One region of the Lysinibacillus fusiformis genome, then DNA from elsewhere that is predicted to be linked to it. Evidence: riboswitches for the same ligand, from Rfam matches in the RefSeq annotation. Region 1 holds a riboswitch; each other region holds the start of a gene.
What was found. Region 1 has a riboswitch for S-adenosylmethionine ahead of metK (methionine adenosyltransferase). Riboswitches for the same ligand answer to the same signal wherever they lie in the genome.
Positions count from the first base shown of each region.

Region 2: it holds a riboswitch for S-adenosylmethionine, as region 1 does, so the genes downstream of both, JTI58_RS17565 (YezD family protein) here and metK (methionine adenosyltransferase) in region 1, are expected to answer to the same signal.
Region 3: it holds a riboswitch for S-adenosylmethionine, as region 1 does, so the genes downstream of both, JTI58_RS07095 (cyclase family protein) here and metK (methionine adenosyltransferase) in region 1, are expected to answer to the same signal.
Region 4: it holds a riboswitch for S-adenosylmethionine, as region 1 does, so the genes downstream of both, JTI58_RS03705 (methionine ABC transporter ATP-binding protein) here and metK (methionine adenosyltransferase) in region 1, are expected to answer to the same signal.

Region 1 is NZ_CP070490.1:577,718-583,127, reverse strand. It holds gene JTI58_RS02795 (alpha/beta hydrolase family protein) at 1-171, shown strand, start outside; gene pckA (phosphoenolpyruvate carboxykinase (ATP)) at 238-1,824, opposite strand; SAM riboswitch class I at 2,214-2,332, shown strand; gene metK (methionine adenosyltransferase) at 2,591-3,787, shown strand; gene JTI58_RS02780 (gamma carbonic anhydrase) at 3,967-4,479, opposite strand; gene JTI58_RS02775 (alpha/beta hydrolase) at 4,614-5,410, shown strand, end outside.
Region 2 is NZ_CP070490.1:3,621,433-3,626,842, reverse strand. It holds gene JTI58_RS17590 (formate--tetrahydrofolate ligase) at 1-193, opposite strand, end outside; gene JTI58_RS17585 (cold-shock protein) at 406-606, shown strand; gene JTI58_RS17580 (amphi-Trp domain-containing protein) at 752-1,030, shown strand; gene JTI58_RS17575 (VOC family protein) at 1,535-2,320, opposite strand; gene JTI58_RS17570 (flavin reductase family protein) at 2,470-2,955, shown strand; gene JTI58_RS17565 (YezD family protein) at 3,045-3,200, opposite strand; SAM riboswitch class I at 3,271-3,366, opposite strand; gene JTI58_RS17560 (phosphopantothenoylcysteine decarboxylase domain-containing protein) at 3,576-4,247, opposite strand; gene JTI58_RS17555 (LysR family transcriptional regulator) at 4,319-5,200, opposite strand; gene JTI58_RS17550 (DMT family transporter) at 5,335-5,410, shown strand, end outside.
Region 3 is NZ_CP070490.1:1,422,034-1,427,443, forward strand. It holds gene JTI58_RS07080 (ABC transporter substrate-binding protein) at 1-509, shown strand, start outside; gene JTI58_RS07085 (helix-turn-helix domain-containing protein) at 584-2,155, shown strand; gene JTI58_RS07090 (YuzC family spore coat inner layer protein) at 2,282-2,680, shown strand; SAM riboswitch class I at 2,777-2,883, shown strand; gene JTI58_RS07095 (cyclase family protein) at 2,974-3,711, shown strand; gene JTI58_RS07100 (DedA family protein) at 3,742-4,338, opposite strand; gene JTI58_RS07105 (Cof-type HAD-IIB family hydrolase) at 4,410-5,183, opposite strand.
Region 4 is NZ_CP070490.1:729,065-734,474, forward strand. It holds gene JTI58_RS03695 (MetQ/NlpA family ABC transporter substrate-binding protein) at 161-1,012, opposite strand; gene JTI58_RS03700 (methionine ABC transporter permease) at 1,082-1,750, opposite strand; gene JTI58_RS03705 (methionine ABC transporter ATP-binding protein) at 1,740-2,768, opposite strand; SAM riboswitch class I at 2,851-2,954, opposite strand; gene JTI58_RS03710 (thioredoxin family protein) at 3,011-3,322, opposite strand; gene JTI58_RS03715 (toprim domain-containing protein) at 3,337-3,678, opposite strand; gene gcvH (glycine cleavage system protein GcvH) at 3,769-4,149, opposite strand; gene JTI58_RS03725 (arsenate reductase family protein) at 4,230-4,586, opposite strand; gene JTI58_RS03730 (acyl-CoA dehydrogenase FadE) at 4,793-5,410, opposite strand, start outside.

The DNA of each region.
Region 1 (5,410 bases):
TATCGTGATGAAAATGTGGATATAGAACATGCCAGACAGTTGGCATTTTTTTTAGAGGATGCAAATAAATCATTCGAAACGTGGTATGATCTTAACTACGCACATCAATATCCACCAGCAAAAAATCGTGAAACTGTTCGTGCTCTTTGCAAGTGGATGAAACAACAATAAAGCATAGAAGAAAACAAAAAGACAAAGGGAACGAATAATTTGTTCCCTTTGTTTTTTATTTAGTCGTTATTTTAATGGGCCACCAAGTGTAGTGATGGCTTCAGAAACGTTTGAGAATTTCTTGAAGTTTTCGTTGAATAAGCCTGCAAGCTCAGCAGCTTTTGCATCATATGCAGCTTTATCTGCCCAAGCTTCACGAGGGTTTAACACTTCTGAAGGTACACCTTCAACCGCTGTTGGAATGTGTAAACCAAACACAGCATCTTGTGTCGTTTCAACACCTGCTAATTTACCATCGATTGCTGCACGTACCATTGTACGTGTGTAAGAAAGTTTCATACGGCTACCTGTACCATATTCGCCACCAGTCCAACCAGTGTTCACTAGGAATACTTGTGCGCCGTGCTCGTCAATTTTTTGTCCTAACATTTCTGCGTATACTGTTGCAGGAAGTGGAAGGAATGGTGAACCGAAGCAAGTAGAGAATACTGGTTCTGGCTCAGTAACACCACGTTCAGTTCCAGCAAGTTTAGAAGTGAAACCACTTAGGAAGTGATACATTGCTTGCTCTTTTGTTAATTTACTGATTGGAGGTAACACGCCAAATGCATCAGCTGTTAGGAAGATGATTGTTTTTGGATGACCTGCAACAGAAGGATCAACAATATTTTCGATGTATTGGATTGGATAAGCTACACGTGTATTTTCTGTTAGTGAACCATCATCATAGTCACAAATACGAGTTTCTGGATCAACAGCTACGTTTTCTAAAACAGAGCCGAAGCGGATTGCATTGTAGATTTCTGGTTCTTTTTCAGCAGAAAGGTTGATTGTTTTTGCATAGCAACCACCCTCAATGTTGAACACACCATTAGCAGACCAACCGTGTTCATCGTCACCGATTAGCTTACGATCTGGATCAGCTGATAATGTCGTTTTACCAGTACCAGATAGACCGAAGAATAATGCCACATCGCCAGCTTCACCAACGTTTGCTGAGCAGTGCATTGAAAGAATACCTTGTTGTGGTAATAAGTAGTTCATGATACCGAAGATAGATTTTTTCATTTCACCAGCATATTCAGTACCACCAATTAAGATAATTTTCTTTTCAAGTGATACGATGATGAATGTTTCAGAAGCAGTACCATCAACCGCAGGATCTGCTTTAAAGTTAGGAGCTGAGATGACAGTGAAGTCGGCAACATGAGAAGCTAATTCATCTGCTGTTGGACGGATAAATAATTGATGAGCAAAAAGATTGTGCCAAGCGTATTCATTAATGACTTGAATGCTTAATTGTGAATCTTTGTCAGCACCTGCAAAGCCTTTGAATACGAATAACTCGTCACGTTCTTTTAAATATTTTATTACTTTTACGTATAGGTTATCGAACACTTCAGAGGAGATTGGTTGGTTGACTTTACCCCAGTCAATTTGATCTTTTGTGCTTTCTTCTTCTACCGTATATTTATCTTTAGGTGAACGACCAGTGTATTTGCCAGTTTCTGCACGAACTGCGCCATCTACTGTTAACATTGCTTCACCACGAGAGGTAGCTTTTTCTGCTAATTGTGGTACTGAAAGTTGAACATTAATGTTACCGCCGTTTAATAATTCCTTCAGTTCGTTTGCAATTTCTACTGAATTCATCGATTAAATACCATCCTTTTTTATAGTATTCCCTTGATTTAGAGGGATTTTTTCTTAATTTCAAAAATAGTATAACACAATTGCTTAAATAATCTATACTAATTAAGAAATTATTTTAGAGTTTTTATCACTTTTCAATAAACTGACAAAAAATAATGTTTTTCGAGTAGAATACCATCAATCCTACAGTAATTAGGCGCGAAAATTGAGCCACACATATGTTACCACAAGTAGCTAGGTATGTTGTAGGGATTAATTTGCTTCTATTTACATCATCATCCAAGTATGAAAAGTTTTTGTTTAATCTGTTCTTTCCTTTTTATACAGTAATACATAAGAAAATATTTGACAACGTTCGACCTTTTCAGTAACATGAGATTGAACGGATACTCTTATCCCGAGCTGGTGGAGGGTCAGGCCCTGTGAAACCCGGCAACCTGCATGAACTATTTCACGACATGCGTTGGTGCCAACCTGATGCAAGGGAACATCCCTTGAACGATAAGAGTGAAAGGTTACGCAGTCATTATTCCTTTCCTCATGTAAAGTAACGTGAGAAAAGGATTTTTTTATTGTTAAAAATCAATGTAAAGGTAAGTATATGTAGTTCTTTCCTTATTATAATGACGGATCTTTCGAAATCCTCGTGTTAAAAGCAGCAGTAACGGCTTGAGAGTTCAATCCTTAGGAGCGGACTTGACATGGGTAATGAGTACCGTATTCATACACAACTACTTATTGTAAGAGTATTTAGGAGGAAAACCAAATGACAAACCGTCGACTGTTTACATCAGAGAGTGTAACAGAAGGACATCCAGATAAGATTTGTGACCAAATCTCGGATGCCATTTTAGATGCTATTTTAGCAGAAGATCCAAATGCACGTGTAGCGTGTGAAACAACTGTAACAACAGGGTTAGTATTAGTAGCAGGAGAAATTACTACCTCTACTTACGTAGATATTAAAGGTATTGTTCGTGACACTGTGGCAGAAATAGGCTACACACGAGGTAAATATGGCTTTGATGCTGAAAACTTAGCGGTGCTTGTGGCGATTGGTGAACAATCACCTGATATTGCACAAGGTGTTGATCAAGCATTAGAGGCACGTGAAGGCTCTATGACAGATGCGGATATTGAAGCAATAGGTGCTGGTGACCAAGGCTTAATGTTTGGCTATGCATGTAATGAAACACCAGAGCTAATGCCATTACCAATTAGCTTAGCACACAAATTAGCACGCCGTTTAACAGAAGTACGTAAATCAGGTGAACTTGCCTATTTACGTCCTGATGGGAAAACGCAAGTAACGATTGAATATGATGACAATAATGTACCCGTTCGCGTGGATACAATTGTTATTTCAACACAGCATGATGAAGAAGCAACACTCGAACAAATTCAAGCGGATTTAAAAGAATTTGTTATTGCTCCAGTCGTGCCAAGTGAATTATTAGATGCTAACACGAAATACTTCATCAACCCAACTGGCCGTTTCGTAATCGGTGGGCCAAAAGGAGATGCTGGTTTAACAGGACGTAAAATCATTGTTGATACATACGGTGGTTATGCACGTCACGGTGGTGGTGCATTCTCTGGTAAGGATGCAACAAAGGTAGACCGTTCAGCTGCATATGCGGCACGTTATGTAGCGAAAAATATCGTAGCAGCGGGCTTAGCAGAACGTGCTGAAGTACAACTTGCCTATGCAATTGGCGTAGCTCAACCTGTTTCTATTGCGGTAGATACATTTGGTACAGGTAAAGCGAAAGAAAGTGAGATCGTAGAATGGGTACGCGAGCTATTCGATTTACGCCCAGCAGGTATCATTAAAATGCTTGATTTACGTCGTCCAATTTATAAACAAACGGCTGCGTATGGACATTTTGGTCGTACAGATTTAAATGTACCATGGGAACAAATTGATAAAGCAGATGCACTACGAGAAAAAGCACGTTTATAAACTATTGAACTAAAGTAATGAAGTCGTTAGAAAATTATTCTAATGTATTAATAAGAAAAGGGGCAACATTGCCCCTTTTGTTTTTTTACAAAAAATGCCTCGCTAGGATTCGTGAACAAATTCGTTACACGGAAACGCGAGGGATTTTTTCGTTAGTATTGATTTTTTGTGTATGTTAGTTATTTCTGAAGCGATTTATAGTATTGACCTTTTTCTGCGTATTCTCGTACGATGCGTTCCATATCCTCTTTATCTTCTGCATTTAATTCACGGACAACTTTTGCTGGACGACCTAATGCTAAACTATTCGGAGGAATGACTTTACCAGGAGGTACTAGGCTTCCTGCTCCAATAAATGCACCTTCTCCAATCTCAGCTCCGTCTAAAATAATGGAACCCATACCAATTAAGGCATTTTTGCGAATTGTACAACTATGTAAAGTGACTTGGTGTCCAACTGTTACCTCATCTTCAATAATGAGTGGATATTTTGGGCTTTGGTGTAAGCAGCAAAGATCCTGGATACTGACACGTTTACCAATAATCGTTGGGGAAACATCACCACGAATAACCGTATTAAACCAAATAGTGGTTTCGGCACCAATTGTTACGTCGCCCGTAACAGTTGCGTAATCAGCAATGAAAACAGACGGATCGATCTTTGGCATTTTATCTTTAAATGGATAAATCATGAAAATCGCCTCTTTTCTTTCTATAATGTAGTATTATCGTATCAAATACGCAACTTTATGGAAATATAAAATTAAAATGTGCTATTTATTTCGCTATAATTAAAGTGTAATTATTTTTTAGGAGGACTATGTAAATGTGGAAATGGGAAGCTGATGGACAAGCAAAAGCTGTGATTGCTATTCTTCATGGTGCTTATGAAAATCACCGTTGGTACGCATGGCTGATAGAAAAATTAAGATTGGAAGGCTTCCACATAGTCATGGGAGATTTACCGAATCATGGGGTGGATGCAAGGTTTGCCCGTGTCCATGATGAGGACTTCAAATTGTACAATAAATATACAAGAAACCTAATTGAGAATGCTTTTTCATATAATTTGCCAACTTTTGTAATAGGGCATGGGCTAGGCGCAACATTAATTCTCCATACAATGCAAAAGAGGCAATATGAATGTGCGGGTATTATTTTAACATCACCTTGGTTGCAACTAAAGCTATTACCAGGTAAATTAACAAATGCTTTAACGAGTTTAAGTGCATTAACAGCTAATGTCAAATTGACACATGACATTACTTTAGAAAAGTTAACGCGTAATGTTGAAGGTAGAGAAGAAATGAAAGATGATGTACCGCTCATGTCTGTTGTTTCTGTGAAATGGTATCGAGAGCTTCAGCAGATGATGAAAAATTTAGTGATGCTGCCTAAAGGTGAAATGCCAAATATGCCTATGCTCATTATGACGGCTGAGAAAGATAAAATTACGGACACACGCCAAACTCGAAACTGGCTACATCAACAAGAATTTACGGAATTTCAGTTTAAAGAATGGGAAAATTGTTATCATAATTTATTTCATGAGGGAGAGCGTGAAGAGATTTTTATGTATATACGTGATTTTATTAATAATGCTCTTCGAAGAATTGGTTATAT
Region 2 (5,410 bases), 2.0 Mb from region 1:
CTGAGACTAATACAACCTTTGCATCCTCGCCCTGAGCTGTAATTTTTAATGGATCGATCTTTGCTTTGTAGCGTCCATACTGCTCAAGGGCATCGTCTGGAATACCCGCAGCATTGGCAATTTCCGTAATAGGTTTGATCACTGCTTGACTAGCGATTTCTAAATCTGATAATGGTTGATTTTTCGTTGTCATTTGGCATCCTACTTTCTATGTTGTTCATTTCCATTATAGTCTTAATTGTGAAAAAAAAGAAAGCCAGATATACGAGCATTTCGACAATCGATTGACAACTTTGTTCAATTCCTGTATGTTCTAAGAGAAAATGCAATTTTTTCACATTTTCTCAATATAGCACGACTTAGTTAACTTTATTTTACATTCAAGCGCATTGGAGGCGAATGCTTATGCAACAGGGGATCGTAAAGTGGTTCAATAATGAAAAGGGTTATGGCTTTATTGAATGTGATGATGGCGAAGATGTATTTGTTCATTTTACGGGCATCCAGGAGGAAGGCTTCCGTACACTTGAAGAAGGTCAAAAGGTTTCATTTGATGTTGTGGAAGGCAATCGTGGACCCCAAGCATCAAATGTTGTAAAACGATAAGCAGAATGGGGCTATCCGTGTAGTTCCAGATTAGCAGCGGATTAGGAAAAGGATCGTTTCCTTCATCCGCTTTTTGTGTTGTTAAAAAAGCTTAGTGACCCTTCCATGTTATAATAGAAGTAACAATACGTAAGGAGGGATTTTGATGCAAAAACAAAATAAACCAATGACAGAAGTTATTTTGAAGCATAAAGAACGACAAAGTGTAGCAGAATTTGCCGCAACACTGGAAACAATCGCAAAAAAGCTTAAAGAAAATGGTGAATTCACTTTTGTTCAAGGCACAGAGCCAACTGTTGTTAGCCCTAGTGAGCAGCTCAAAATCGAATACTCCTATACAAAAAAGGGCGACAAGTATTCATTTGAAATTGAATTGGATTGGTATACAGGTACAGAATCACCGAAAAAAATGACGATAGAATAATAATAGGCAACGAAAATCCACTTCTCTGTTGAAGTGGATTTTTCTATCAAATAGAAAGGTGAAGATAGAATTCCGTTGCAGGCTACTTGCTTGACGCTGACTCTCCGTGTAGGGTTTCGCCGGTTTTACTAATCAAAAAGCCTTCCACTCTAATCCACAAAAGGGTTATCGTTTTAGTAAAGGTATTTACAAATACAAATGAAGGGTTTTCACTTATTAGTGGTTGTCGTGACTAATTACTTTACACTATGGAAATGATAAAAGATTAATAAAGTCAACTTTTGTAGCAAGTTGATTGGAGTGGAGCCAGCGTCACTCCTAGGGGATTTAGCGTCACAGAGGAGACCCTGGAGCGAACGTAAGTGAGTGAAGCGGCTCCTCGGACGCCCCCTGGAAAGGACGCTAGCGGAACGGAAATCAACCTCTCGCCTTATGAAAAAGTCTTTTTCTTCTAGTTCAGCAACATGTAAAAATCCACTTCTCTGATGAAGTGGATTTTTCTCATTATCGATTTATCCAATAAAAAGCGCCTGGGCAAACTAACGTTTCCTTTGTACGTTTTGGATCTTTTAATGTCACGCCAAATGGTCCTTCTTTGACATGACCGAGTGTCATGGCTACTGCGCTCTCTTCCTTATAGAAATCTAAACGCATATTCGGTAGCTGTAGTGACATATACTGCTCATATTGCACAGGCTCTGGTAGCTGCAACGCCTCTTGCCACAGCTGGACGGTTGCCTGCATGTCCTTGACATAGAATTGGATGGATTCCATCGTTATAGCCTGTTTTACATCAATGGCACCACTTGCCTTTAGTTGAGCCAAACGCTCTTCATCTTCCTCCGCCCATTCAATCAAAAATGGAAAATCGATTGGAAGATCTGGCTCGCCAAAATGCAGTAGCTTCCATTCTACAACAGTGCCATCTGGTCTTGTTCGGCTACATGCATCTGGCCCATATACTTCATAGCCCAATGCTCGCAAGCGCCGACCCTCTTCCTCAATATTTTTTGTGCGCAGGGCAATTCGAGAAAATCCCTGGCGCTCTTGATCACGTTTAAACGTATAATGTAGGGAATATGGGTATTGTGCCGCTTGCTCAAATAAATCACGATCATAGATAGCAATTTGTTCAATATAGCTTAAGCCAAAGTAGCTTAACGTATTATAAGTCCCCCACATCGTGTGCTGCCCACCATTCACTGTATGGACATTTCGTTTATTGAAGAAAACCTTTATATTTTCTGGTGATTCCACTTGATGAACCAGATGATCAAAATATAAAGTCATGGCCATTCCCCTTTCTTTCCCCATTACCTTTACCTGTATGTTTGATTGGTTTAAAATTTACTCAAGAAAAGGAGTTACTAGTAGGATATGAAAAAAAGTTTCGTTTACCTACAAACTCCGTTCACTAATTTCATAAAGAGGTGATTTGAATGACAGATTTAGTAGCTGCTTTTAAATTAGCATTAGGTAATTATCCTACAGGCGTAACAGTTGTCACGACATGTCATGACACAAAACCTATTGGCTTAACCGTCAATTCCTTTGCATCTGTTTCAATCGACCCGCTCCTTATTTTGTGGTCACTCGATAAAAAATCTCAGCTCCATCCTTATTTTACGGCTGCGCCAAATTTTGCGGTCAATATTTTAGCGAGTGATCAAGAACATTTATGTACACTATTTGCAAGTAAAATCCCTGATCGCTTTGCACAAGCACAGTGGTCAACTTCCTCTTTTGAACTACCGATTTTACATGATACAGCAGCTAATTTACAATGTAAAACGTTTCAGCAAATTGATGCTGGCGACCATACCATTTTTATTGGGCAGGTGGTAGACATTACAAATGCTCAAAAAGAGCCTTTACTTTATCATCGCCGTCATATCGGTTCTATACCAAAAAGCTTTTATAGCTAGCTTTTACACAAAAAAGGGCCACTTGTAAGCAAAGGAAATCCTTCATGCTTATAGGTGGCCGTTTGACATAAGTTCTACTGAAATCATTGTTATTTTTTCTGCGGAAATCTCTGCTTTTCAAGCCTATTAATTTGCACAATCACACCATCTTGAATCGTAATATGCACTTCACCAAATTCAAGATTTTGAATCGCCTTCGCAATTGCCTCTAATTTCTTATCATCTACTTTTACCGACTGAGCCATACGATACACCCCTTCTTTTTTATCCTTATTGATCATAAAGAGGCCAACGCATCAAACTGATTGATAGCCCCTCCTATCTCTCAGACACCATCTGTTGGATTTGGCACCTGTTTTTCGGTTGCCGAGGCTTCATTGGGCCAAGTCCCTCCACCTCTCTTGATAAGAGTACTGCGTTTCTTGAAAATAATTCTATAATTCTGCTATAGGAATGTCAATACAAAATATTAGAAAACCTAGTTGAATACTATGAAATGTAAGAATTTTATAGGCTATTCACACATAATCCTACCGTATTGTATGCTATGTCAATATATCTAACCACAGAAGCAAAGAAAAAAACTGCACAGAAATATAGCCTCTGCACAGTTCTTGATTTTATTGTTCTTGTAAACAGGCCATTAAAGCTTGTGCGGTCTGTTGCTTCCCCATCACCTTGATTGGTTGGCCTTCAGCAGGCACGATCCAATGAGGCTCGTCCCCTCCGTATAAAGACTGGGAGCTATTTGCTACCATAAATTGAGCATTGGCTGTTTCCATACGCAGTCTTGCGCGAGCTAGCAAGAACTCCTCATCATCCGTCGCTTCGAGCTTAAAGCCTACTAATGTTACCTTTGGTTGCCAGCCCTTGATTTGTCCTAACACTTTTGGCGCCTTTTTAAAATGAATAATAGGTGGTTCGTCGGAAGGCATTTTCCCCGCCTCCTCCATTAAATTACCTGATTGATCATACACCTTGTCAATGACCCAATCAGAGCCAGCAGCAGCCATAATGACGATATCGACTTGTTGTTGGACAGCATGACACACCTTTTGTCCTAAATCCTCTATGCCTTCAAATTTTATCAATGTCATTTTGTTGTGGTTTTCTGGGAGCTGTGCAAAGTAACCATGCATATATACTACGTTAGCGCCAGCAGCCAGCGCCGCCTCTGCTAAATAACAGCCCATTGTGCCTTTTGATAAATTCGTATGCCCTCGTACACGATCCCATTTTTCAAGTGTTCCCCCACTTGTAATGAGTACGGTTTTGCCTTGTAATGTCCCCATACACTCACCTATTTTCTGAAATATATACAAATACTATTTTAACGTAATGTAAGGATATGCTTCAATAGCGACTATCGTAGGGAGCTGTTTTGTTCATTTAACCAAGCGCTTAAAATCTCTGCAAATTTCTTTGTAACGGGTGAAGCATGGTGTTTCATAGCAATCCCAATGGTGCGGTAGCCACCTTGCTTTAATGGAATCGCTTTCAATGTTGGTGGTAAATTTTGAATAACCAATTGGGGTAAAATACTAATCCCTAAATGATGTGAAATCATAGAAAGAATCCCTACCTCCTCAGAAAGCTCAAAGCGAATATTCGGCTTTATATGATATTGCTCTAATAGCACCTTGACATCATTTGTCCCTTTATAGGAAGTCATAATAAATGGCATATCCTCTAGGTCTACGATATCAATTTCTGTCTTATCAAATAAGGGACTATTATCGGAAACAATACATAATAATGGGTCTTGTTGTAACTCAGTAAATTGATATTGCTCTGACTTTTGACCATTCAAGAACCCTACTTCCACTTCACCACTTAAAAGCCATTGTTCAATTTCATAGTAATCTCCCTCTCGTAACTCCACCTGTATTCCTGGAAATTGATTATCCATAATTCGAACAATTTCTGGCATCCAATTCGAAGAAATACTTGAAATTACACCAATTCGAACCTTACCACGTGTCACGCCAAGAATATGAGCTGCTTCCTGTTGTAATAATTCCTGCGCATCCAAAACCTGACGCATTGCCCTTAGCATCGTTTGTCCCTCACTCGTTAATGTTACACCTACACGACTTCGATGAATGAGAGCAAAACCAAATTCTTTTTCTAAACTTGACACGGCATGACTCACAGCAGACTGTGTTAACCCTAGTGCATCAGCTGCTTTTGTAAAGCTTGCCACCTCTGCCACCTTTGTTAAAATCTCGTATTTAACTAAGCTCATCCGCAATCCCTCTATATACATGAATTTTTTTAATCCTATTCATTATAAACATTCGTTTTACTAATCACAATACAAGATATATAGTAATTTTTAGTATAAAAACTGTTTTAGTACACAGATGGTAGGTGAACATAATGAGTATCCAAGGAAAAGCAAATGTATTGATGGTTATTGTCACAATGTTTTGGGGGCTCTCTTATACCTTTATGG
Region 3 (5,410 bases), 840 kb from region 1:
AAATTGTGAAAACTATAGCGGATGTTTTAAATATTCCGGATAAAGCAAAAGAAATGGTTGATCAATATGAGCAACGTGTAACCAATTTAAAAGCAGACTTAGATAAGTCTATTGGAGACGAAACAGTTGCTGTTGTACGTCTAAATGTAGCAGATAATACATTAGCGTTATTTGGCATTAAAAATCGCTATACTGGCTATATTTACACAGAGACAGGCTTAACACCACATCCATTAGCCCGTGACATGACAGAGTTCCACGAGATTTTATCTGAAGAGGCTATTCCAGAATTAGATGCGGATCATATCATCCTTTTCCCTTCAAACGGCTCTTGGGAGTCTGAAGAAAACCAAGAAGCAATTAAATGGTTAGATAGTACACTATGGAAAACACTACCTGCTGTAAAAAATGGGCATGTCTATATTGCTGATCGAACATATTGGCAATCAGGTGCCATCACAGCTAACTTGCTAAAGTATGATGATCTAGAGAAATGGTTCGTAAAATAATGTTCAAAAGAAAGCTCTTAAGAGGGCTTTCTTTGTGTTTTTCTTCAAATTCAACATAAAGGGGTGAATCACCAATGGGTAACTTAACACATGTTTATACGTTACAAAATATCTCTTATGCAATTCAATCATCAAACACGCAGTTGATTAGTAGTGATTTCTATACACTTTTCATCGTAATGAGTGGCAGTGGAAAGCTAGAAATAGATCATAACACTATACATCTTAGTGAAGAAAAGTGCATATTGATACCGCCCAATAACACGGTTAATATTTACATCCAAAGCAAGCACCTATGTTTTTATCAATTACAATTCAACATTGTCCATCTCAGTGATAATCAGACTATTTCTAACCATTTTACGCGTGTTAAAGAGCAACGTCTCCTCCCCGTTTCGCAATGTCACAGACTGCTAGAGGCCATTTATCAAAACCGCCTAGCGGAGGATGAGCACACGATTTTTGAGCAGCATGTGCACTTTCAAGAGCTGATGTTATTGCTCTTACATCAAGCTATACCCAAGCAGGTGCAAAAAAATGATCGCCAATCTGTTGAGCAGTCCATTAACCACTTGCATAAACATTTTGAAAAAGAGTGGACGGTTGAGCAGTTGGCCGAATTAGCCGATGTACCAAGATGGAATTATACGCGCATTTTCAAAGAGATTACGGGGCAAATCCCTCTTCACTATTTAAATAACATTCGTCTTGAAAAAGCTAAGCAATTATTAATGACGACAAATGATCGAGTATTTGAAATTAGTCAGTCTGTCGGATTTAATAATGAGTATTATTTCAATCGTCGTTTTAAAGAACAGGTCGGCATCTCTCCAGGGCAATATCGAAGAAATCAAAGCAGCAATCTACGTGTATTTGCACCATTTTTAGAAGATTTCTTTGTCGCCCTTGGGATTACGCCAATTGCTCAATTCAGTCATTCAAAATGGGGAAAACAAGACTATTTAGGTCTCCAAGAAGTGCCAGATATTGATGTACAAAATAGAGAAATGGATCAACTTCTTCACTATAAACCAACTCTAATTATGCTAGATTCTGGTGTAGAGCGTTGGGAATCCTTTCATCATTTAAGTGAAGTAGCCCCTGTCTGCCATATCTCACATCCTGGTGAGAACTGGCAATCTACTTTATTTAAAATTGCTGATTTAACAGGAAAAACTCCCTTGATGCAAGACGTGATCCTACAATATGAGGATAAGGTACAGCAAGCAAAGGGAATTCTTAGCAAATCCGTTTATGGGCAAAGTGTGGCATTTCTCCGTATTTCAGCCATTGGCATTACCCTATACGCTGGTCCTGAATGTGGCTATACGGGGCCCATTTTATATCGTGACTTAGGTTTAATGCCACATCCACTAGTATGGAGTATTCCGCACAATCAACGTAAAGCACAACTGACGTTTGATCAATTGCTGCAATTAGACGCAGATCACTTGTTTATTACATTTGATAAACAACATTCTATTTATGAAAATGAGGAACGTGCTATTTTAAAAACGCCCACTTGGAAAAACCTAGCCGCAGTTAAAAGTAAATGTGTCTATGAAGTAGACTTTTTAACATGGATGAATTATGGCATTTTATCACATAGTAAAAAAATTGATGATGTCTTGAATATCCTAGGCTAAACAAAAAGGAAGCCCACTATAGCTTCCTTTTTCAATGTTTTAGGACAAACTTGATACTGAAAGTAACACCGAAAGCCATTTGGCTACATAAGATAAGATATCAGCTATAGGATAGGAGGAATTACATTGTATTACAATCCTTATCCGTACTTTGTTCATCCCTATCATTATCCAACGTCGCCATCCGTCCATCAGCTTGCCGTAAGACCTATTCCTCAACATTTAGCAATGCCGACCACTAATCCCTTTCCACCTGTCGACACACATAAATTGAAAATTTCAGCTACACGGATAAAGGCGATGATGCAGCAAGCTCAATTACTTACGGATAAAATTGATAGCTCCCAACAATTTGCACATGATCTAATGAATGCTGCACAGCTTTCAAATAAAACAGAGGTTGATAGACTAATCACATCAACAGGCATCACGATGAAATTTGAAGCAAACTATACACCAGACAGTTTTAGAATACGTCTTATTGATCATGATTGTTGTGGAGTAACCTTAAACTTAAATTGGTGAAAAAACTTTAACCTTGTATCCCTAGTGAACTTGTAAACTATAAAAAACTATGCTAAAGTATTTGTATTGTTATTTCTGAAAATTCTTATATCACTTTTCTTATCAAGAGAGACGGAGGGATTGGCCCGATGAAGTCTCAGCAACCAGCTCAACAGTATGGTGCTAACTCCAATTGGCAAAATGATCCGCCTTGAAGATGAGAAGAAGAACTACCGTTGTTTTTGCAGGAGTCCTCTTCTATAAGGGGACTCCTTTTTATTTACCACTAATTTTAACAGAAAGCAGGGATATCAATGTCTAATGAACTTTTACAAGCATTGCAATTATTAAAATCAAAACAGTGGGTTGATTTAACACATACATTCGGCCCTAATTCACCACATTTTTTTATGTTTGAGGACGCTAAATTTGAAACATTATTTTCTCATGAGGATGGTTTTTTTGCCCAACAATTTACGTTCCCTGGTCAATATGGCACACATATCGATCCACCTATTCATTTTGTGCGAGACACTCGGTACTTAGAAGAATTAGAACTAAAAGAACTCGTTCTTCCCCTTGTCGTCATTGATAAATCACAAGAGGCTGCTAGCAACCATGACTTTTCATTAAGTGTTGAAGATATTCGTGATTTTGAAGCCCAGCATGGAGAAATTGAAGCAGGAACATTTGTAGCATTACGTACAGATTGGAGTAAGCGCTGGCCAGATAAGGAGGCATTCAGTAATAAGGATGCAGATGGACATAACCACATCCCTGGCTGGGGTTTAGAGGCTTTACAGTTTTTACTAAAAGAACGCAAGGTAAGCGCAATTGGTCATGAAACATTCGATACGGACTCTGCCGCTGATTTTCGTAAAAATAGCAAGCTAGATGGCGAATATTTCGTGCTTGAACAAGACACCTATCAAATTGAGTTAATGACTAATTTGGACAAGCTACCTGCGAAGGGCGCCATCATCTTCAATATCGTACCTAAGCCAGAAAAAGCATCAGGCTTCCCTGTGCGCTCATTTGCTATTTTGCCATAACATAAAAGTCGGTATAGCGTATACCGACTTTTATTTTTGTCCATTTCTTTTTTTGAATAAAAAGTAAGCAATAAGCATTCCTAGAATAAACAATAGGATGAGATAGATACTATAATGGGTTAAATAGTATCCAACAAATCGCCATTTCTCCCCAAGCATCTTTCCTAATGATATAAATGTGAACGTCCAAATAAATGCACCTGTATAGGCAAAAAGCGCAAACTTCCTATAAGGATAATTATTAATAGCTGCAATATATGCTGTCAAATGACGTACCCCAGGAATAAAATAGCCAATTAATAATAAGGTAGGTCCAATTTTTGTAAACATCTTTTTCGTAAAATCAATTTTTTGCTCTGTAATATGAATTTTAGGGCCATATTTCTGCAATAACGGTAAGCCAAAACGATAACCGATATAGTAGCTTAAAGTAATGCCTCCAACTGCACCAATCAGTGCACTGACTAAGGCAGGAATGTGTTCAAGACTTTCTCGGTAAACACTATAGCCTACATAAGTTAAAAAGACCTCATCAGGAAGTGGCAACCCAACAATGCCTCCAATTAGAATCACGATAATCCCAAAGTATCCGTAATGTTCAATTAGAGACTGCACGTGTTGTGCCATAAATCATCCCACCTAAAATTTATTAAAATCGACCTGCTATATAAGTTTCATGACAGTCTAACCTCAGCACTCTAAATGACTTGAAGTTGACGTAAAGCAAAATTGACACCGCCATCAGTAGATTTCTTTGTAACAAAATTGGCAGCACTTTTTAGAGCTGTGCTACCATTTCCCATGGCAATCCCTAACCCTACATACTCTAACATGTCAATATCATTATCCCCATCGCCAAAGGCAATGGCATTCTCAGGGCTAATATTAAAATAATCCAGTACCGCTTTAATAGCTAATGACTTCGAAACATCCTGCTGTAATACATTCACAATATAAGGATGCCATCGCTGCAAAAATATATTCGAAAATTGGCTAGCATATCTTTTTTCAGCCAGCTCATCTGCATACAGACACATGAGAAAAACCTCTTCATCTACAATTGTTTCATTTACAAGTGGAAAATCCCGTAAAGATAAAGTTTCTTGCATCGCTCTTAAAGCTACTGGACTTTGTATGCTATTCATGGACAGTTGCTCTGTAAAAAATGTTAGGCTATGCTGTTGTTCCTGCGCAAAAGCCTGTACATTTTGGACAATATCTTTAGCAATGGGTGTTTTATGTATGACAAGATCCTTATGTTTCACATAGGCTCCATTTGCTGTAATAAAGGTTTCAATCCCCAGCTCTTGTAACTCAGAGCACATGGATAAGGGTCTTCCGGTAGCCGCTACAAGATGGATTCCCTTGTCTTGCAATAGCTGAATAGCCTGTTTTGTACTTTCTTCCACACAGCCATCCTCGTAATTAATTAATGTGCCGTCTACATCAAAAAACACGATGTTATATTTCATTTTGAGTCCCCCTACATAAATAGTAATTTAGAACCACAAGAATCAAGTTTATTATTTCTTTTCCATGAAATATGTGAAAGTATTTTGACAAACTTTCAGCAAACTATATAACTTCCATTCGCAACACCGATAAAAACTATTACAAGCGTATTTATAATAATATTTAACTAATAAATCCATGAATATTTTTATTTTAATAATTCTAAAGGAGTATACCAAAGAACTCA
Region 4 (5,410 bases), 150 kb from region 1:
TCGAGATCCTGGACTGAGGGAAGCGAGGGAAGCAGCTCGACCCCGCCCGCGGAAAGCATCCGCCCGTAGTGGCAATCAACGGCTTTATTTTATTTCATTGTAAAAGAAAAAGACTGCAGGCAAACTCAAAATTCATTGAGTTTGTCTACAGTCTCGATGATTATTTAACTGGTACTACTGCACCTTTCCACTCTTCTAAAATGAAGTCTTGGATTTCTTTAGATGTTAATACTTCTAATAATTTTTTAATTTCAGGTTTTGTTTCATCACCTGCACGTACTGCGATGATGTTAACATATGGAGATTCTTTATCTTCAAGAGAAATCGCATCTTCGATTGGGTTTAGACCGTTATCGATGGCAAAGTTAGAGTTGATCAGTACTGCATCGCCTTCATCATTTTCGTACATTTGTACAAGCATTTCTGGTGCAGTATTTGCATCGAATTTAAAGTTTTTAGGATTTTCATCAATATCTTTTAATTCTGCTGCTGTTTTATCAATGCCTTCTTTTAATTTAATTAAGCCTTTAGCTTCTAATAATGACAGCATACGACCATGGTCAGATACTGAGTTAGAAAGTAAAATTGTTGCGCCCTCAGGTAGGTCTTCTAACGTTTTATATTTTTTTGAGTAAATACCGATTGGTTCAATATGAACACCACCAGCATTGACAAAATCATAGCCATTGTCTTTGATTTGTAGTTCTAAGTAAGGAATGTGCTGGAAATAGTTTGCATCAATTTCTTTTGACTCTAAATCTTGGTTTGGTAGAACATAATCTGTATACGTTTCAATTTCAAGGTCGACGCCTTCTTTAGCTAAAATCGGTTTTGCTTTTTCTAAAATAACTGCGTGCGGTGTATTAGAAGCACCTACTTTTAATGTTACGTTTTCTTTACTATCTGTTTGATCGCCAGATGCTGATTTTTCATCTTCTTTTTTATCTGTACCGCAAGCTGCTAATGCTAGTACAAGTATTGATAAAAATAATCCTGCTAATAACTTCTTCATTTATGACACTCCCTTTTATTTGTTTAAAATATGTTAGCGGTAAGAACCGGAATAACCTCAATTTTCTTTCTAGCGTTTATCAATTCTCTCAGTAAATAAATCACCAATCCATTGAATAATAAATACGACTACTAAGATCAAAATAGTTGCCATTAATGTCACATCTTGGCGATTTCGTTGGAAGCCGTCTAGGAACGCTAGGTTACCAAGACCACCTGCACCGATAATTCCAGCCATCGCAGTATAACCTACAAGGGCAACAGCCGTTACAGTGATACCAGAAATTAAAGCTGGTAATGATTCAGGGATCAATACTTTCCAAATAATTGTAGAAGTTTTTGCCCCCATTGAACGGGCTGCTTCTATAACACCTTTATCAATTTCGCGTAACGCAATTAATACCATACGAGCATAAAATGGTGCTGCACCGATAATTAATGCTGGTAACGCCGCATTAGCTCCTCGAATTGTACCAAGTAAAAACTTCGTAAATGGAATTAATAAAATAATTAATACGATAAATGGAATGGAACGGAAAATATTAACGAGTGATCCTGTTAAAAAGCTAACGATTTTATTTGCCCATAACTGATTGGGGCTAGTTAAAAATAGAACGATACCAATGGCTAACCCAAGAATAAATGTCACAACCGTAGAAATAGCTGTCATATACAATGTTTCATACGTAGCTTGCCACATATTTTCCCAGTCTACATTCGGAAAGAGATTAGTTAGCATTTGCAATCACCTCCGTTTGTACTTCGACTGTATTTAAATAACGAAGGGCTTCAGCCACGTTTGTCTTCGAGCCATCAATTTGCACAATCAGTGTACCGTATGCACCATTTTTTGTTTGTGAAATATTACCATGAACAATACTTACTTCTACATCAAATTGTTTCACAAGATGTGAGATAACAGGCTGTTCTGTTTTTTCACCAACAAAAATCAGTTTGACAAGTTGTCCAGTTGGATAGTTTGTTTTGATTTGTGCCACCGTATCCTGTGTTTCCTTTGTGTCTGTAATTTGAGATACAAACTTTTTGGTAATGGCCGCTTGTGGTGCTTGGAAGACTTGTAATACCTCACCACGTTCCACAATTTCGCCTGCCTCCATCACCGCTACACGATGACAAATTTTGCGGATGACATGCATTTCATGTGTAATCAGGACGATTGTTAAGCCTAAGCGTTCATTTATATCAACGAGTAAATCGAGAATGGCATCCGTCGTTTCAGGATCGAGTGCCGATGTCGCCTCATCACATAGTAAAACTTCTGGATTATTCGCTAATGCACGGGCAATCCCTACACGTTGCTTTTGTCCACCGGAAAGCTGGGATGGATATGCCTTATCACGTCCTTCTAGGCCTACAAGTGCAATTAATTCCTTTACACGTGCTTCACGTTGAGCCTTTGGAAAACCAGCGATTTCTAAAGGGAAAGCAATATTTTCAGCCACTGTTCTCGACCAAAGTAAATTGAAATGCTGGAAAATCATACTTACCTTTTGTCTAGCTGCTCGAAGCTTTTGCCCTTTTATCGATGAAAATTCTTGATTGTTCACCGTTACTGTTCCTGTTGTCGGTTTCTCTAAACCGTTTAATAAACGAATCATGGTACTTTTACCAGCGCCACTATAGCCGATAATGCCAAAAATTTCACCTTTATTGATGGTAAGGTTGACGTCTTTGACTGCCGTTAATTCGCCATTTGCTGTTTTGTATTTCTTTGTAATATTTTGAAGCTGGATCATAGCGAATACTCCTTTTCTCATATAGAAAACCCCTTCACTCACAGACAAGTAGAAGGGGTCACGTATTATACGTTAAACCGTTCTCTCATCTTTCAAAGAAAAATCTTTGGGTGATTTGGCACCTTTTCACATTGTGATGGTTGCCGGGCTTCATAGGGCACTTCCCTCCGCCACTCTTCATAAGAGTTCGATATATTTAATGTTTTAGTAATATATTTGATACTTTACCACGCTAGTAAAGTTCAGTCAATTGATTTTTTTAACAATTCATATAAAAATGGTACGGATTGAAAAGCATAAATCTTTTCTGTCACTTTTTCGCCATCACTGATGAGTAGACATGGAACACTTTCAATTTGATGCTCATAGGCTATGTGTTCCAAAAAATTGATATTCGCTTTGCCAATTTGTAGCTGTGGCAGTAATTGTTCAATAATGGACATCATTTTGGATGCCACTGCGCACGTTCCACACATTGGTGTATATAAATAAAATGCAGCTGTCTCTCCCGACTGTTGGGCCGCTGCCCACTGCTCTGTTGACCATTCTTCCATTTACTCACGCAACCTTACAAAATATATTCATTATGGATTGAGAAATGTGCACGCAGTAAAATCATTGCTAACACTTTTCTTGGTGTTGTCTCTACTTCCTTGTACGTTGGCATTGTACGAAGGTGCTCAGCTTCTGGATAATGTCTGTCCATTAATGCACGTAGCTTATCACCAGAAGTATCTGCATCAAAAAAAGTAAATAGCTCACAGCCCTCGTAGGGATCAAGTAGTTCTTCTAATTGATGCACACCAATTGTGCCGTTCGTACATAGTATTGTAACATTCTCATTTAAAATAGGCTCAATTTGTAGCTTATCTGAGCGTCCTTCTACTATCAAGCATTTTCCCTCGAACATTACGCCACCTCCATTTAGAGATCCCACTTATAAGTCATTATATAACAAAAAACGCCGGTAGTTTCCGACGTTTTTTGATTATGGCTTGTCTTATTCAGCGATCATTTCTTCGTATTGCTCTGCTGTCATTAGTTTCTCAATTTCTGATGCATCAGCAGGCTCAACAACGATCATCCATGCTTTTTCATATGGTGATTCATTAACGAATTCTGGGCTATCTTCTAAATCTGCATTTACTTCAACTACAGTACCTGAGATTGGTGCGTATAATTCAGAAACAGTTTTTACTGATTCTACGCTACCGAATGGATCATCTGTTTTGATTTCGTCGCCAACTTGTGGAAGCTCAACGAATACGATATCTCCTAATTCAGATTGTGCGAAGTGAGTAATACCAATACGTACTTTTCCATCTTCTACTTTTACCCATTCATGTTCTTCAGAGTATCGTAAGTCTTTAGGTGTGCTCATGCAAAAAACCCCTCCATAAATATGTAATATATTCACTTTCAGTTTGCCATACTTCTCCTATAAATACAAGGTTAAATACGTTATTTCCAAGCTTGCTCAAAATCTGCTTCTTTAAAACCTAAAGTAACTTTTTTTCCATCTGTGACGATGGGACGTTTAATTAACATACCGTCGGAAGCAAGTAGCTCAAGCTGTTCATCCTCAGTCATTTCCGCTAACTTGTCTTTTAAGCCCAGCTCACGATATTTCATACCAGAGGTATTAAAAAACTTCTTCAAAGGCTGTCCACTAGCTTGCCAAATAGCTGTTAATTCTTCCTTAGTTGGCGGTTGCTCTGCGATATGTACCTCTTCATAGGAAACCTCATGCTCATTTAACCACTTCTGTGCCTTTTTACATGTTGTACATTTCGGATAATGGAAAAATTGAATCGTCATTACAATGCTCCTCTTCTGTCTTTTTCTGTAGTATACCATCATAGTTGTTTTCAATGGTGAACTTCACTCTTTTTTGTAAGTTTATCCATCAGTTTCACATTTTTATCCGTCTCTTTTACGATTCTATCCACCAATTTTGCACTTCTATCCATCTCATATAAAAAACCTAGCTATCTTTTGCAGATAGCTAGGCTAGGTGTGCGCTATTAAACAATATATTTTTCAGCATCAATTAGTTTAACTGAAGCCTCACGCTTCTTCGCAATTAAATTGTATGGATTATTGCGCGTTAGCTTACGCAGTGCAGATAATGTCATACGGGCTGCATCGCCATCTGCTGAAGCAAGAATTGTATCTTTTGCTTCTTTTTCGATTTCTGCGAATGCTTCTTGGCAGAAGATTTGTGTGTATAGCAATTTTTGATGAGCTTTTTCAGCGCCGTCACGAGCAATTGCCTTTTCTGTACGTAAGACAGCTGATTCCATCGCAAATAATTGGTTAGCGATATTGGCAATGTTCACCAATACTTCTTGCTCTTGATCAAGTTTTGCGCCAAAGCGTTGTGCTGCTAAGCCTGCAGCTAATACCGCAATCTTCTTCGCATTTTTCACTAAATATTTTTCTTGCGCTAGCGGCTCTGTACCGATATCTTCTGGCATTAGCATGAGCAGCTCTTGCTGTAAACTTTGAGCAACTTGTAATAGAGGAAGCTCACCTTTTAGTGCCTTTTTCATAAATGTACCAGGTACTATCATGCGGTTAATTTCGTTTGTGCCTTCAAAAATTCGATTAATACGAGAATCACGGTAAATACGCTCTACCTC